2 linked regions of the Mucilaginibacter paludis DSM 18603 genome follow. The protein of the gene in region 1 interacts with the protein of each later gene in a pairwise test. Links are inferred from orthologs where the notes say so. Each region holds a gene or a part of one and is shown on either strand. Other genes may lie near its edges. The genes, in order: ligA and leuS.

Region 1 (8,543 bases):
CCGGGAACATTCGCTATGCTCAAAATCAGATCGCCCCGGTGTAAACCGGCAGCTGCCGCTGGTGAGCCAGGGTTTACATATCTTACACGCAAATCCGTACTCGATATCGGTGTATAAACCGGGTAAAAACCAAAGTCGCCATTGTTTCCGCTTAAAACCTGCGAAGTTTCGCCCTGGTCTATAAATGAATACTTAGCGTGGCCACGGTTGCTGCTGTTATATTCGTAAGGATAATTGGTAACCGGGTTGATCTTAAATTGCGATATCGCGTCAACCTCGCCCTGCAATGCAGCCAAATCGTTTGATCCCATATATGATCGCGGATTAAAGGAGTTATAATCAGGCAAAGCATCATACCATAAATAGTCTTCCTTTGCATACAGGTAAACCGAATCTTTCACCATGTCGATACTCGCCGTCTGGTTATTTTTTTTACATGCCGAGGTTAGCGCTGCAAGTGTAGCCAAAATCAGGTAAAGGTATTTTTTCATAAGCGCTTACTTGTATAACCAATTGATCAATAAGTATTTTAACGCAAAGCTACTATATTAGTTCTATGGTATAAACTATTTATGCACTATCTCTATAAAGTCCACTCCACTTGCTTCGGCACATAATTGATCAGCCTCGCTATTCCCCATCATCACTATATCGCGACGCTCCAGGTTATGTTTTTTCAGGATATAATGAAGCGCGTCCGGCTCAGGTTTTGGTTTAATTTCGTCGGCAAAATAGCAGGTGAGGTATTGCTCAAGGCCGTGCCATTCCATTTGCCTTATTTTGTTGAGTTGCTGTTGCGGGTCACCATTGGTCAAAATAAACAGTTGCTTGCGGTCAACCACAGCTTCCTGCAATAAAGTTAAGGCTTGTTGATATAGCAACAGCTTTAAGGGCAGGCGCGCGGTTTGGTGCAGCAAGTTAAAGTTATACCGGTACTGCTCATTGATATTAAAACGCTCTTGCACCCGGTTAAATACGTGGGTGGCACCTTCTTCTTCCAGCGTTTTAGTCATCAGTTTGGTTAAAACCCGGGCATCAAACAACTCTTTATATTCTAAAAAACTGGCAAAAAGATAATATACCTGCAACAAGTAATCCTTTTCCGGATACAATACGTTATCCAGTTCGAGTACCAATGCTTTTTTGCGTGGTTCTAAATCAGCGTAAGTCAACATTAATCGGCAGTAAATAGGGTATACTCCTGGTTGTTTGTTTTAAAAACCCCGATATCGCCCCAACCAGGCAGAGCACTATCATCAGCATAATCTTCAATATGGCCCGCAAGTAGGCGTCCGTTTTCAATAACCACTATCCTTCCGTCAATGCCACGAGCTACATCAGCGGTAATAATTTCCCTTGCGGGGATATACAAGGTAATATCAAACTCGGCAAACAATTGCCTTGCTTCGGCCAGGGGCAAAAGCTCGGCTCGCCTTAAAGCAAAAAGTTGATGTATCCCTTTATCAAGGCAAAGAGCCAGCATTTCGTGTATAAAGGCGTTTCCTTCGGGCTTAGGTGTCCGTATCATTTTTCCGCTCTTTACCAGCAGATCCGGAATTTCAAGGTAATCGCCCAATAAAATATCGGCTTCTGGTGCTAAAATACTTTTCAACTGGTAAGCCTGTGCCGAATTGGCGGCGGTAATCAATATGCTCACGTTTGTTACTTATAAATGGTCAACAATTAAACCGTCTTTCATCAGTATTTTACGGTCAGACAGGTCGGCCAGCTCTTCATTGTGTGTTACAATAATAAATGTTTGTTTAAACTCCCGGCGCAAATCAATAAACAAGCGGTGCAGCTCGCGCGCGTTAGCCGAATCCAGGTTGCCGGAAGGTTCGTCGGCTAAAATTAAAGCTGGATTATTAATCAGTGCCCTGGCAACAGCCACGCGTTGCTGCTCTCCGCCCGATAGCTGGTTAGGTTTGTGATGTATCCTATCGGCCAGGCCTAACATATCCAATAGTTCAGTAGCGCGTTTTTCGGCCGCGGCTTTTGGCGTTCCGCCAATAAAGGCCGGAATGCAAACATTTTCGATGGCCGAAAACTCTACCAGTAAATGATGAAACTGGAAAATAAAACCGATCTCCTTGTTACGGAAAGCACTGAGCTGACTGCGGCCCAGACGGTTAACATCCTGCCCTTTAATTAAAACAGAGCCGTCATCGGGTTTATCCAGCGTCCCTATAATGTTAAGCAACGAGCTTTTTCCGGCTCCCGAAGCACCAACTATAGTTACAATTTCGCCATGCTCAACGGCAATATCAACGCCTTTTAGTATTTGTAATTTACCGTACGATTTTTTTATGGATTGAGCTTTGAGCATTGTACAAAAATATTGTTTTTTTGGTTACGCCGATTAGATTATTGAGGATTATACAAGCCTAACATTGCTGCCGTATGCCGTTATAATTAACATGCTCGCGTAAATTGATCAATCTCACTTATTTATTTAAAAAAAACCATTATGGCTTTATTGTAACAACTGAAATTAATAGCTTTACCGCAAAATATTTCAAAAAATGAATATTCACGAATACCAGGGTAAAGCTATACTAAAAAGTTTTGGTGTAAGAATTCAGGAAGGCATTGTTGCCGATAATGTTGAACAAGCTGTTGAGGCTGCTAAAAAATTAAAGGAAGACTTTGGGTCTGACTGGGTAGTTGTTAAAGCTCAAATACATGCCGGTGGCCGTGGTAAAGGTGGTGGCGTTAAGTTAGCCCGTAATATTGACGAGGTTAAAGAAAAAGCAGGCGCTATACTCGGCATGCAATTGGTAACCCCGCAAACCGGGCCTGAAGGTAAATTGGTTAGCAAAGTTTTAGTTGCACAGGATGTTTACTATCCGGGCGCTACCGAAACCAAAGAGTTTTACATGAGCGTATTGCTTGACCGTGCCGCTGGCCGTAACATCATCATGTATTCAACCGAAGGCGGTATGGATATTGAGGAAGTTGCTGAGCATACTCCACATTTGATATTTAAAGAAGAAATTGACCCTAAAGTTGGCTTACAAGCTTTCCAGGCTCGTAAAATTGCTTTTAACTTAGGTTTATCGGGCGATGCTTTTAAGGATATGGTAAAATTTGTAGCCGCTTTATATAAAGCTTACGACGCTACCGATTCGGCTATGTTTGAGATCAACCCTGTTTTAAAAACATCTGATAATAAAATATTAGCGGTTGATGCTAAAGTAAATTTAGACGATAACGCTTTATACCGTCATCCGGACTTTGCCGCTTTACGCGATACAGCCGAAGAAGACCCGATGGAAGTTGAAGCAAGCCGCTCAAACCTGAACTATGTTAAATTAGATGGTAACGTAGGTTGTATGGTGAATGGTGCCGGTTTAGCTATGGCTACCATGGATATTATTAAAATTGCCGGTGGCGAGCCTGCTAACTTTTTAGACGTTGGCGGTACCGCTAATGCCCAAACAGTTAAAGCAGCTTTTAACATCATTTTGAAAGACCCTAACGTTAAGGCTATCCTGATCAATATCTTTGGTGGTATTGTTCGTTGTGATCGCGTAGCACAGGGTGTTATTGACGCCTATAACGAAATTGGCAACATCCCTGTTCCAATCATTGTTCGTTTACAAGGTACCAATGCTGAGGAAGCTAAAAAGCTAATCGACGAATCTGGCCTGCAAGTAAAATCAGCCATCTTGCTGAAAGAAGCTGCCGACAGAATTAAAGAAGTATTTGCCGCATAATTTATCGCCGGTGAAGGCACCGACGACGAAGAGTAAAAAAAAGGAGAGCCGTTTGGCTCTCCTTTTTTTTTACTGGTATTTGTACTCAAGAGCCCACGAGGCCGTGTTATCTTCATTATTAGCAATTTATCCTGCCTTCTTGGCATTAAGTAGCAACACAACTCCTGCTACAACCAAAATACCTCCGGCATAGGGCGGCCAGTTAACAGTCTTTTGGCGGTCGGCCGAAACCTGTATAGGCCCGGCATCAATTACCTTTTCTTTTTTGGTATAGGTAAATCCTGTCCAGATCAGCATTACTGCTCCTAAAGCTATCAATCCAATGGCAAGTGTTTTCATCGTTTATGGTTATATACACTATAAGCAATTATCCTAATATTTGTTTGCCTCCCCTTGTATAAGCAGCAATCATACTATTTGTTGTGTTAATGCAGAAAGGCTCAATACCAATAGAACAGGGCTTCGGCCCCTGGTTATAAAACTAATCACTTAGCTATTCCGTCCATCGAAACCAACTGTTTCGAAGTGATGATCTTTAACGCGGCATCCATTGAAAAACCAGCCTTAATCAACGCATCATAATAATTTTTAGTAATCCTGGCCAATTGATCTGTTATAGCCGGATCGCTGTAAATCTTCAATTGAGCATTAAGCAAGCTGGTATACATACCGCTCATGATGGGGCCCAGATTAGTCATATCGCCCTTAAAAATCCCCGATGAAAAATTAGTACCAACAGAATATGCTGTATCAACTGTCACAGCATCATCCACCCGCGGCGGCGGCATCAACGTTACATCCCTTACCACAACACGCTCCTCAATTGCTGTTTCTGGTTTGGATTTGTATAAGTTCACCTTATAATAGTTAAAATAGGTTATACCGTCGCTTAATTCGGCCAACGACCGAGCCCTTTCAATCACATTGATCTCCTTAGTACCGGGTTTCAGCTTCTCAAAATAAACCTTAAAATCTACTTCCTGGTTATCTGCTGTAGCGGTAAACTTTGCAGGGCGCAATGGCATACCTTCCGAGCGTACGTAGTTATACCGTTCCTCGCCATTGGCATCCTGCAAATACATACTTTTATTTAGCTGCACCCAGCTACCTTTTTTATAGCATATATGTTTAAACGATACCACCGTGTTTTGGCCAGTAACCTCTACCTTAGTTATGGTAGTTGTATGATCATCTGAGCTGGCTACCATTGGCGAGGTGATAGATTGGCAAAACGCAGCCGCAGGCAGCATAAGGCATAATAATAGTAATTTGGTTTTCATGGTTGACTTTTTTTATTAAAGGTATTGATATTTTAATATTCGCAATAAAATATCAATACAAAAACATCATTCACCATCTACCAAATACAGGTATTTCCGTATTCATCTGCTGCCCTTACGACGCCCTCCTTATACGTACATGAGGGGTGATGCCGGTAACACTTTTTATTCTACCCAAATCTTCGCCGAAATCAAAACGGGTGTAATAAGTAATAATGGTGTTGCCAATGCTTTTAAGTTTGCCGATATTATCAAAGCCATCAAACTGGGTGTAGTAGCTAACGTTTGCATCGCCTATCGCTTTTAGCTGCCCCAGCAGGGTTTGCTGGCCGTCAAACCTGTCATAATAGCGCAAAAAAAATTTCCCTATTGATTTGGCCCTGCCAATATTATCAAAGCCATCTAACCGGTCGTAATAGTTAATAGCCACATCCCCTATCGATTTCAGTTTTCCGCGTTTATCTTCGCCAGCAAAAACATCGTAATAGTCAAAATTTGTATTGCCTATCCTTTTAAGTTTACCTTGTTTGTATTCCCCATCGGCACGCGTAAAATATTCGTATCCGCCTTCTTGCGGCAGATTAAGGCTTATATCTCCATCAGGATCCAGGCAAATACCAACATCGCCGCAGGCAAACTCAACAGAACTGATTTTTGCTTTATGATCGGAAACTCTCAGGTCGATATTGTAATGCAACTGGGCAAAAGATGTAAAACCCAACACCAGCATTAGTATGGTTAACAGGTTACATTTAATTAGCGCTTTCATAAGTAGATAAGATTTAATTTTAGGTTATTGTATTGTTATGACTTTGAATTTCACGGATAGTTTATTGTTTTTTTAATTATTGGTTATTGGGTTACTAATTGGTAGGCCATTGTACTATTGATTGATTGCGATTGCCGGTACCAAATTAATATTTTATCTTTTTATGTTCCGAACATTCATCCTGATGAGCATCAAAACAAGGATTAAATTGTTGAATTTTATAAATAAACATTGCAAAATATACCAATTCCTTATCTTCGTTTCATGTCGCCAACAGAAGCTAAAAACAAAATACATACTTTATCCGCCGAACTAAAACAGCACAACTATAATTATTATGTGCTGGCTATGCCCACCATATCCGACTTTGATTTCGACAAAAAGCTGGAAGAACTGGCAGCACTCGAAAAACAATTTCCAGAATTTGCCGAACCCGACTCGCCAACGCAGCAGGTAGGCGGCGAAATTACCAAGGAGTTTGAAACCGTTAGGCACAAATGGCCCATGATGTCGTTAGGCAATACCTACAGCGAACAAGAACTGCAGGATTTTGACCAGCGCGTGCGCAAAGCTATTGGCGACGACTTTGAATATGTGTGCGAATTGAAGTTCGATGGCTTATCTATGAGCCTTACCTACGAGCAGGGTAAGCTAATACGCGCTGTTACCCGTGGCGATGGGATACAGGGTGATGATGTTACCGCCAATGTAAAAACCATCCACACCATACCCAAAAAACTGGACGAGGGCAATTACCCGGATCATTTTGAGATCCGTGGCGAAGTTTTTATGCACCGTAAAGCCTTCGACCGCCTCAACAACGAACGCATTGAACAAAACGAAATGCCCTACGCCAATCCGCGTAACTTTGCCTCGGGCACCATTAAACTACAGGACTCGAGGGAAGTAGCGCGCCGCCCGCTGGATTGCTTTCTGTATTTTTTATATACAGACAAGCCTGTTTTTAAAACGCACTGGGATAGCATTATGGCTGTTAAAAGTTGGGGCTTCCATGTATGTGAGCATACCAAACTTTGCAAAAACATAGATGAAGTGTTTGAGTTTATAGCCAGTTGGAATGAGAAAAGGTTTGACCTGAGCTATGATATTGACGGCATTGTACTCAAAGTAAACAGTTACGCGCAGCAACAGGAACTGGGTTTTACGGCCAAATCGCCGCGCTGGGCCATTGCCTATAAATACAAAGCACAGCAGGCCGAAACGGTGCTGGAGAGTGTAAGCTACCAGGTTGGCCGCACCGGTTCTGTTACGCCGGTAGCCAATTTAAAACCTGTTGTGCTGGCAGGCACTACCGTTAAACGTGCATCGCTACACAACGCCAACGAAATTTTAAGGCTCGACCTGCATGAAGGCGACAGCGTTTTTGTAGAAAAGGGAGGCGAGATTATACCGAAGATTATCAGTGTGAACCCGCTTAAACGCAAACCGGATGCCGCGCCTATCGCCTATATTACCCACTGCCCCGAATGCGGGACCGAGTTGGTACGCCAGGAAGGTGAGGCTAACCACTACTGCCCTAACGACGAAGGTTGCCCACCGCAAATTGTTGGCAAAATGCAGCACTTTATAGGTCGCAAAGCCATGAATATTGATGGCCTGGGCGATGAAACTATCGAAACCTTGTACCAAAAAGGCTTTTTACGCCACATTAGTGATATTTACGACCTGCACCTGCGTAGCGACGAGTTGAAGCAACTGGGCCGGTTTGGAGAAAAATCCATCAATAACATGATGGAGGGCATCGAAAAATCAAAGCAGATGCCTTTTGAAAAGGTACTGTTTGGTATGGGCATCCGTTATGTTGGCGAAACGGTAGCCCGCAAGCTGGTTGCCTATTTTAAAAACATCGACAACCTGATGAAAGCCAATATTGAAGAGCTTACCACCGTTGACGAAATAGGCACCCGCATTGCCGAGAGTCTTGTTGACTACTGGAGTAGCCCGGAGCACGTGCAACAGGTTGAAAAACTAAAGGCGCAGGGTCTGCAATTTGTAAGTAACGAGAAAGAGCTGGTGCTTGCCAGCGATAAATTAAGCGGCAAAACCTTTATTATTTCGGGTGTATTTGAAAAATATTCGCGTGATGAGCTGAAGGATATCATTGAACAGAATGGCGGTAAGATATTAAGCAGCATATCGGCTAAGTTGAATTACCTGGTTGCAGGTGATAACATGGGGCCAGCTAAACTGGAAAAAGCCAATAAGCTGAACATACCGATTATTAGTGATGATGAATTGTTAACTATGCTGACCACTGATTTAGACCGCTGATTTTTAGGATGATTTTTTTGATTACACTGATTATATTGAACTGGATTAATGATGATGATTGGATTTTGAATATGCTGGCTTTACGATGAGGTATAAAAATTTAAACAAAGAAATCAGGAAAATCAAAAAAATCATCCTAAAAATCAGTGGTCCTTTTGCGACTATAAAATTAAAATTCTAAGAAATCAGGAAAATCAAAAAAATCACCCTAAAAATCAGTGGTCCTTTTGCGACTATAAAATTAAAATTCTAAGAAATCAGTGAAATCAAAAAAATCATCCTAAAAATCAGTGGTCCTTTTGCGACTATAAAATTAAAATTCTAAGAAATCAGTGAAATCAAAAAAATCATCCTAAAATCAGTGGTCAAGTTATTATCTTAGCGCCCTTATAAATTAAAATGAACAAATTTCACGGAACCGGAGTTGCAATGGCAACTCCCTTTCATCCAGACGGAGCAGTAGACTTTGGTGGCCTCGAGGCAGTA
Region 2 (9,482 bases), 510 kb from region 1 along the record:
TGAGATCAGCAAACTGAACCCCAACCCCAATGTAAAAATATACGCCAAACTGGAAGGTAATAACCCGGGTGGCAGCGTAAAAGATCGCGCCGCGCTGAATATGATCCGCAGTGGAATAGAACGCGGCGAGATCAAACCCGGTATGAAACTGATTGAAGCTACCAGCGGCAACACCGGCATAGCCTTAGCCATGATAGCCCGCCTGTTTGACCTGGAAATTGAATTGGTAATGCCCGATAACTCCACCCGTGAGCGCACGCTCACTATGGAAGCTTTTGGAGCCAAGGTTACCCTGTTGGATGGCATTGAGCGCTGCCGCGATTATGCGGAAGAAAAAGGTGCCACAGGCGAGTTCTTTTTGCTGAATCAATTTGCCAATTCGGATAATTATATGGCCCACTACAAAACCACCGGCCCCGAAATGTGGCGCGATACCGAAGGCCACATTACTCATTTTGTGAGTGCCATGGGCACCACCGGAACCATTATGGGCTGCTCGCGGTTTTTAAAGGAAAAAAATAACGATATCCAGATTGTAGGTTGCCAACCCATTGAAGGCTCGTCTATTCCCGGCATACGCCGTTGGCCAGAGGCCTATCTGCCTAAAATATTTGACGCTTCGCGGGTTGACCGCGTGATGGATATTTCGGAAGAAGATGCCACACAAATGGCCCGCAAATTAGCCAGAACCGAAGGTGTATTTGCTGGCATGAGCAGCGGTGGCGCGTGCTCTGCGGCTATACAGTTAGCCAGCGAACTGGAATCGGGCATCATCGTGTTCATCGCCTGCGACCGTGGCGACCGGTATTTGAGCAGTACCTTGTTTGGATAAGCAAATTAACAAATCACTTACCGACCGGATATTTCAATGCTGATGATTCACTATTTGTGAGTCGTCAGCATAAATTAAACATTCATCTTACCGTACCGTACAGGCCTTGTGGTGGCCAATTCATTTTAACCGCTAAAGGCATAAATCAGTGGTCAAGCATCTTTACTTACCTGGCTATCTTTGAACATTCGGATAACATAATTTGCTTAGTGCATTTTTTCGTCATAATTCTTATTTTTATTTAAAAGATCGGCAATCATGATACTATTTGCATACGCATCCAACATGTACTTTGAGGATTTTGCCACTCATATTCCGTCGGCAAAAAACCTGGGGGGTAGCCTGTTTACCCGGATACGAATTTGTTTTTAACAAGATCGGCGCTGATGATTCGGCAAAAGCCAATGTAGCCCGTGTTGCCCCCCAAATGCTGCCGTTTGGGGAATACTGATAGAATTAAGTGAAGAGGACCGCTTGAGGGTTTTTAACCCAAACCAGGACTGGGCTGAGCACCTGGAACTTGTTCCGCTGAATTGTACCGGCGCTGATGGTAAAACTTATGAAGCTTATGTTTTTATTTCCAGGCCGCATGCCGTAAGCAATTATTTATTACCTTATGACTGGTACCAGGAAAAGCTGGTCACGTTTGCCCGCTGGCAGCAATTACCGGAAGAATACATTAACCAGTTAAGCCAGATGGAAAGTAAACCGGACCCGGACGAAAAAAGGCGCGCGAGAAGATTAAAGAAGTTTAGAAAATAAATTGAGCAGCATGGCCTATAACGAAACCCTTGCCAACCGCGTTCGCGAAATCATAGCCGATTCGGGAGAAGAACGCGTGGAAGAAAAAAAAATGTTTGGGGGATTGTGTTTCCTGGTGGACGATAAAATTTGTGTGGGTGTTAATAAAGACCGGATGCTGGTACGCCTTAACCCTGCCATCTTTGAAGATGCCCTCGAAAAAGAAGGTGTTGTACCTATGGCCCGCGAAGGCAGGGGCATGAAGGGTTATGTATTTGTGATAGATGAGTTTCTGAGCAGCCCCCAGGAGCTAAATTATTGGGTTAAACTTGCGCTCGAATTTAACCCTTTAGCTAAATCGAGCAAAAAGTAACTAAAGCTTCATTATAAGTAATGGACCCGGACAACGGGCAAAAATACGGATAACTTTTGAACATTGTAGATTGTCAGGTGCAGAAAGAAAGTGCGCAAAGGCCTGACTACACGCCGGGCCGGGTTTGGCTTGCGGGTGGAAGGATCGGGCAGTCTTGATTTTATTCACCTCTTATTTGTTTTTTAAGGTGTTCATGAGCTCCCTACGGTCGGTTTTTGGTTACTTTTTGTATCAAGACAAAAAGTGACAAGCCCCTTCCCGCGGCGATTGAGCGGGACGATGCTCTAAGTTAAGAACACTGATTATCGAAGCAAAATATATACGCTGATAATCAAATATTTAAGAAGACATCATCATAAAGAACAATTCCCAAATATAATTTTCATTTACTGTCGTCTTTTTCAACCAACTCCATACCGCATTTGGGGCAGGTACCAGGTTTGCTGCTCACTACCGCAGGATGCATGGGGCAGGTGTATTGGATACCGTTTACTTTTTTTGCAGACAGGGTATCGGCTTTTGAGACTGGCTGGTTGCTGTTACAGGCTGTAACGAGTATCAACAGGCTCGTTAACATGATGATGATTTTCATGCCGCTAATTTAATTTGTTGTTTCCACAAAACCAGATTTATCGTTCGTGCTTTTTACGATGTATTTGCATTATTGAAAATTACCCACCTTTAAATACAATGCACAAATTCATACCATCGCAAGGCTAAACAATATGATATATAACCTGCAATCAAACTATTTTTTAGTTGAATGGTTAACTAAATGTACCAAACAATCGACCATGAAAAGCGCCAACTCCAAAGACAAACCATCACCGGCAGATACCCCAACCAAACGCCCCGTAGATAACGGGCATAAAAGTGTTGTTAAAAAATCCGACAAAGAATATCACGCCGATGAGCGTAAAAACGACAATGTTGCCCAAAAGCACGAGAACGAAGAGCAACCTGTTAACCCGGTGAAGAAGTAGTTATTGGTTGATGGGTCATTGAGTTATTATGTTACTCAGTTATTGAATCTATTGTAATCACACTATTCCAGTTGCCAGTAACTAACAACCCAATAACGATTAACCCAGTAACCAATAACTCAATAACGATTAACCCAATAACATAATAACTATTAACTCAATAACCCGCAACTAAACCCCTACCTAATTACACAAAGTTTACTATTTTCGCACTTCATTCGGAAAAAAGCGAAATGGATTATCAATTTAAAGACATCGAGAAAAAATGGCAGTCGTTTTGGGCGGCCAATCAAACGTTTAAGGCTGATAGCCAGTCAACCAAACCTAAGTACTATGTTCTTGATATGTTCCCTTACCCCTCAGGGGCAGGTTTACATGTGGGGCATCCGCTTGGTTATATCGCTTCCGATATTTTTGCACGCTACAAACGCTTAAAGGGTTTTAACGTATTGCACCCTATGGGGTACGATTCGTTTGGTTTACCCGCCGAGCAATACGCCATACAAACCGGGCAGCACCCTGCCATTACTACCGAAGATAATATTGCTACCTACCGCCGCCAGCTGGACCAGATCGGTTTCTCGTTCGACTGGAGCCGCGAGGTGCGCACCAGTTCGCCCGACTATTATAAATGGACCCAATGGATTTTTATGCAGTTGTTTAACAGCTGGTATAATAAGGAGGCTGATAAAGCTGAATCAATCGATGTATTGATACAACATTTTGAAACCGCCGGTTCAAAAGGTATCAAAGCGGTAAGCGACGATGATACTGCTACCTTTAGCGCCGACGAATGGAAAGCCATGGGCCACAATGAGCAGCAAACCGAATTGTTAAAATACCGCTTAACCTACCTGCGCGAAAGTACCGTTAACTGGTGCGCCGCCTTGGGTACTGTTTTAGCCAACGATGAGGTGAAGGACGGATTCTCAGAACGCGGAGGCTACCCTGTTGAGCAAAAGAAAATGATGCAGTGGAGCATGCGCATTACTGCTTATGCCGAGCGCCTTTTGCAGGGACTCGACCATATTGACTGGCCCGAGCCCTTAAAAGAGATGCAACGCAACTGGATTGGCAAAAGCGTTGGCGCAATGGTGAAATTCCGCCTCACCCCGGCCCTCTCCAAAGGAGAGGGAGTTGAAAAAACTTCAAAAGAAATAGCCCCAAAAACAAGCAGCTTCGGTTATGAAACTGCTGATAAAAATTTGTGGGAGATATTAAAAGCTAACTCGCGCTCCAATCGCCAAAACTTAACAGAAGCTGAAAATATTCTGTGGCAGTTACTCAGGAACAATCAATCTGGTTACAAAATTAGAAGACAGCACCCTATTGATGGTTATATTGCTGATTTTGTTTGTTTAGGCAAGGGCTTGGTTATCGAAGTTGATGGTGGATACCATATCGAAACTCAAGAACAAGATGAACTTAGGACAAAAGTTTTGAATGATTGGGGATTTGACGTTATTCGTTTTAGCAATAATGAAGTTTTAAGCAATCCGGAAGACGTTGTCAAGGCCATAAAAACTAAGCTTGATAAGCAGGCCGACAGAAAAATTGACGAAAAGCAAGATTCTGAAGTCCTCTCCTTTGGAGAGGATTTAGGTGAGGCTTCTTTTATTGAAGTTTTCACCACCCGTGTGGATACCATTTTTGGTGTTACCCTATTAGTGATAGCCCCTGAGCACGAATTGGTTCAGGCATTGACCACGCCCGAGCATAAGGCCGCAATTGATGCCTGTATAGCACAAACCAAAAAGAAATCGGAACTGGACCGTATGGCAGATACCAAAACCATTTCGGGTGCTTTTACCGGAAGCTACGTGGTTAACCCCTTAAACGGAAACAAGATCCAGATTTGGATAGCCGATTATGTGCTGGCTGGCTACGGTACCGGCGCGGTGATGGCCGTACCTTCAGGAGATCAGCGGGACTACCTGTTTGCGAAGCATTTTAACTTGCCGATCATCCCGATACTGGATTCCCAAAACATTGAAACCGAAGCCGACCCTACCAAGGAAGGTAAATATATTAATTCGGATTTTATCAACGGCCTGGAGTGCAAAGAAGCCACCACTGCCGTTATTGCCAAACTGGAAGAAATAGGCATGGGCAGCGCCAAAATCAATTACCGCCAGCGCGATGCCATTTTTGGTCGCCAGCGTTACTGGGGCGAGCCTGTTCCGGTTTATTTTAAGGATGGCCTGCCGTATCTGATCGAAGAAAGCGAATTGCCTTTGATACTACCCGAAGTTGATAAATACCTGCCCACAGAAAGCGGCGAACCACCTTTGGCAAGAGCCGAGGATTGGAAATACAAACCCAAAGCAGCCCCTGGGGCTGGATTTGCTTACGAGTACGAATTAAGCACAATGCCTGGCTGGGCCGGCTCAAGCTGGTACTGGTACCGCTATATGGACGCGCAAAACCCCAATGAGTTTGCCTCAAAAGAAGCGATTGCCTACTGGAAAGATGTTGATTTGTACATCGGCGGAAGCGAACACGCTACCGGACACTTATTGTATAGCCGCTTTTGGAATAAGTTTTTAAAGGATATTGGTTTGGTGATTGAAGAAGAACCCTTTAAAAAGCTGATTAACCAGGGGATGATACAGGGGCGCAGCAATTTTGTTTACCGCCTGATAGATAATGACGGCCGCGGCACTAATACATTTGTTTCTTTTGGCTTAAAAGATCAGTACAATACATCATCAATCCATGTTGATGTTAATATTGTAGAGAACGATATATTAAATATCGAGAAATTTAAACAATGGCGTCCTGAATTTGAAAATGCAGACTTCATTCTGGAAAATGGTAAATATATCTGTGGTGTTGAAGTTGAGAAAATGTCTAAACGTTATTATAACGTTGTAAATCCCGACGACATTGCAACTCGTTACGGTGCCGATACGCTACGCATGTACGAAATGTTTTTGGGCCCGTTAGAGCAAAGCAAACCCTGGAACACCAACGGTATTGAAGGCGTATTTAAATTCCTGCGTAAATTTTGGCGCTTGTTCCATACCGATTCCTGGGATTTTAAGGTATCAGATGAGGCACCTACTAAAGCGGAGTTAAAATCTTTACACAAAATCATCCGCAAGGTTGAAGAAGATATAGACCGTTTCTCGTTCAATACTTCGGTATCCAGCTTTATGATTGCCGTTAATGAGTTAACCGACCTTAAATGCAACAAGCGCTCTATTTTGCAAGACATGGTGATCATCCTCTCGCCCTATGCGCCGCATATCTGCGAGGAGTTATGGACGTTGCTTGGTAATGCCCCCGGTACTTTATCGTATGCTCCTTACCCTAAATTTAACGCGGCTTATTTAATTGAGAACGAGTTTGCTTATCCAATCTCTATCAACGGAAAAACCCGTATGAATTTAAACGTACCACTTAGTTTGGAAAATACCGAAGTGGAAGCCATGGTATTGGGCAATGCCGATATTCAAAAATACCTGGAGGGTAAAACGCCCAAAAAGGTAATTGTTGTAAAAGGCCGCATTGTCAATATCGTAATCTAAACCGGCAGAGAAACCTTAATCAAAAATGCCTGCAATGCGGGCATTTTTTGTTTATAAATGTTGCCACCGTATAACACTCAGCAAATATTTACGCAAGGGTATTTTATAATATCAATTAAAAGCGCAATAGATTAGCTAAGGCTTACCTCTTGCGCTTTAGCATGGGCTTAAGATTAACATCCTGTTAAAAATACCGGTTCATCAATGCTATTGTGACAATATTTTGTTGAGCAAGCTGTAACAATTAAATTATTTTTGCCTCTAATAATCAAAATATAAAAATGAAAAAACTTTTTACCCTTATAATTATATTGCTGATCACTACCGCTGTTAAAGCCCAATTGGGAGGTGGAACTACGGGTGTGGTTGGTAAAATATCCGGAATTGTTATCGATTCCATCACGAGGAAACCGTTGGATTACGCTACCGTTTCTATTTACCGCAGCGGTGGCAGGGCTCCTCTTAACGGTGTTTTAACCGACGAAAAAGGCAGTTTCAAATTAAACGAAGTTAAAAACGGGAAATGGAAAATTGTGGTATCCTTTATTGGCTATCCTAACAAAACTATCGACCCGGTAGTAACCACGCCCGAGAAGCCCGATTTCAATATGGGCACCGTTTTTATAGCGCCATCGGGCAAAGCCTTAAAAGCAGTGCAAATTACCGGCCAGTCCAACGTGATCGAAACTAAGATTGACAAACTGGTTTATAATGCTGAAAAAGAAATTATCAACTCGGGTAACGCCACAGATGTTTTGCAAAAGGTACCGATGGTATCGGTTGATATTAATGGAAACGTATCGTTACGTGGTGATCAGAATGTGAAGATCCTGATTAATGGCAAACCATCGGGAGCCATGTCAAACAACGTGGCGGATGTGTTGAAAGCCATCCCTGCCGATCAGATTAAAAGCGTAGAGGTAATTACCTCTCCATCGGCCAAATATGATGCCGAAGGTTCAGCCGGTATTCTGAACATCATCACCAAAAAAAGTAACATGTCTGGCGTAAGCGCATCTGTAAGCGGTGGTATTGGTACCCGCCAAAACAATGGAAATTTGAACTTTAACATCAACCAAAACCGCTTAAGCATTACCGCTAATTTTGGTGGCAACTTTACCTGGCCCCAAACCAGTTTAATAACCCAACGCACTTACATTGATACCAGCAACGTAAACTCCGGCTCGGATGCCACCAGTAAAATAGGCCGTTATAGCGGCCGTGGTTCCGGCTCGGTTAGTTACGATTTTAATAACTTTAACAGCTTTACCTCGTCTATAGCCGTAATGAAGTTTGGCTTTACAAATGACGGAACATCAAGTAACTTTTATACCAGCCCGAATGTAAACCAAAACTACCTCGGATTGAGCAATGGAAAAACCACCTCCAGCAACTTCGACTGGAATAATGATTATGTGCACAAGTTTAAAAAAGAAGGTCACCAGATTGATATTGCCGGCCAATGGAGCCATGGCACCACTGATTATAATTCATTGTCCTTGTACTCTATTGTAGCACAACCTGATTTGCAATCCTATAATAAGGGCAGTAATAACGAGTATACCTTACAGGCCGATTATACCCTGCCGGTTAACGATAAGTTTAAACTGGAAGCGGGTGGCAAAACCATTATCCGCCGCATCGAGAGTGAGTTTGATAATTATGATGGCGTATCAAACAATATAAACACAGATAACCCTAATAATTTTGTTTACAATGCACGTACATCCAACAATTATAATTACGGCCAGAATGTTTATGCCGGTTATGTGGTAGGCACATTTACGCTGCCAAAAAATTATGCCTTACAATTGGGCAGCCGTCTTGAAAATACGCAGATCAACGGCGATCCGCAAAACACTACCGTTAGTTTACAGCCGTTTACACAAAATTACAACACCTATATCCCAACGGTAGCCTTCACAAAAACCATTAAGGATCAAACACTTAAATTAACGTTCACCAAACGGATCCAAAGGCCGAGTCTGCAATATTTAAACCCTTTTGTTAACACCACCAGCAGGCAGTCTTACTCGCAAGGCAACCCTCAATTGAGCCCAGAGGTAACCAAACTGGTAGAGTTCACCTATACCACGTTTATTAAGTCGTCCATGATCAACGCTTCGGTATATTATAAAAATACCAATAACCTAATCGAAAGTATTTCGCAGGGCAACGTTGATTATAACGTTATACTTAATACAACTCCGTTAACTTACCTGCATAATACTTTAACCACCTACCGCAACATTGGTACTAATAACTCGTGGGGCGCAAGCTTTTTCGGCTCAATAAATCCCATTAAAATATTAACCGTCCGTGGCAATATTAACGCTTATACCTACAAGCCAGACCCTACGGGCAGCTTTACTGCAGATCAATCGCAAAACGGTACGTATATTCAGTATAATGCCTTCCTAATGGGCTCGGTGAGCCTTACAAACGGTTTCCAGGCCGAAAGTATCTTAATACTCAACTCGCCCCGCCGCACCATACAGGGGCCGGGTCAATCGTTCAACTTATGGATAATAGGCGTTAAAAAGCAATTCATGGATAAAAAAGCAAGCATTGGTATCAATAGTTACGATCCGTTTACCGAGAATAAAACCTTCAATACCGATATTGCAAGCAGCCATTTGGTACAAAGCAGCCACGTAGTGTTCCCTTTCCGCTCGTTCGGTTTAACATTTAGCTATAGCTTCGGTAAGGTAAGTTTTGCTGATCCAAACGATCCTACTCAAAAGAAAAAGAAAGGTGTTAACAACGATGACCTGAAGGAAACTGAATCAAATAACAGGAATTAGTCTTTTTACAGTCTTGAGCCGGGAGGCTTGAGGTTATGAGTTGAAAGATTTAGATTTCAATAGTTTTAGAGAGTAATGCGCCAAAAGTCTTTAGTTCTAATCCGTGCGGGTTTAGAGCCAAAGACTTTTGACATTTATGGTGTTTTTCAATAGATATGGCGTACATGGCCATGCCGCACGTGCTTACCTACTGACCTTGACGAAGTATCAGGATGACAG

What was found.
Region 2: the proteins of ligA (region 1) and leuS interact in binary tests that used the Escherichia coli proteins (3 or more experiments, as listed by UniProt). The link is inferred for Mucilaginibacter paludis DSM 18603 from one-to-one orthologs.

What each region holds. Positions count from the first base shown.
Region 1 is NZ_CM001403.1:1,771,873-1,780,415, forward strand. Bases 5,647-8,543 are described here. They hold ligA (NAD-dependent DNA ligase LigA), read left to right. Parts: upstream 5,647-6,029; coding sequence 6,030-8,057; downstream 8,058-8,543. Other genes in these bases: MUCPA_RS07530 (hypothetical protein), read right to left, coding at 5,647-5,765; dapA (4-hydroxy-tetrahydrodipicolinate synthase), read left to right, coding at 8,457-8,543. In the rest of the region: MUCPA_RS35785 (S41 family peptidase), read right to left, coding at 1-491; MUCPA_RS07500 (HAD family hydrolase), read right to left, coding at 567-1,175; MUCPA_RS07505 (hypothetical protein), read right to left, coding at 1,175-1,657; MUCPA_RS07510 (ABC transporter ATP-binding protein), read right to left, coding at 1,667-2,326; sucC (ADP-forming succinate--CoA ligase subunit beta), read left to right, coding at 2,523-3,716; MUCPA_RS07520 (hypothetical protein), read right to left, coding at 3,843-4,055; MUCPA_RS07525 (hypothetical protein), read right to left, coding at 4,202-4,996; more of MUCPA_RS07530, read right to left, coding at 5,112-5,646. UniProt on the Escherichia coli protein: DNA ligase that catalyzes the formation of phosphodiester linkages between 5'-phosphoryl and 3'-hydroxyl groups in double-stranded DNA using NAD as a coenzyme and as the energy source for the reaction.
Region 2 is NZ_CM001403.1:1,269,150-1,278,631, forward strand. The notes cover bases 2,824-6,659. They hold leuS (leucine--tRNA ligase), read left to right. Parts: upstream 2,824-3,162; coding sequence 3,163-6,459; downstream 6,460-6,659. Other genes in these bases: MUCPA_RS05400 (hypothetical protein), read left to right, coding at 2,824-2,929. Outside these bases: cysteine synthase CysM, read left to right, coding at 1-832; MUCPA_RS05385 (hypothetical protein), read left to right, coding at 1,307-1,594; MUCPA_RS05390 (TfoX/Sxy family protein), read left to right, coding at 1,605-1,946; MUCPA_RS05395 (heavy metal-binding domain-containing protein), read right to left, coding at 2,329-2,538; more of MUCPA_RS05400, read left to right, coding at 2,672-2,823; MUCPA_RS05410 (TonB-dependent receptor domain-containing protein), read left to right, coding at 6,741-9,263.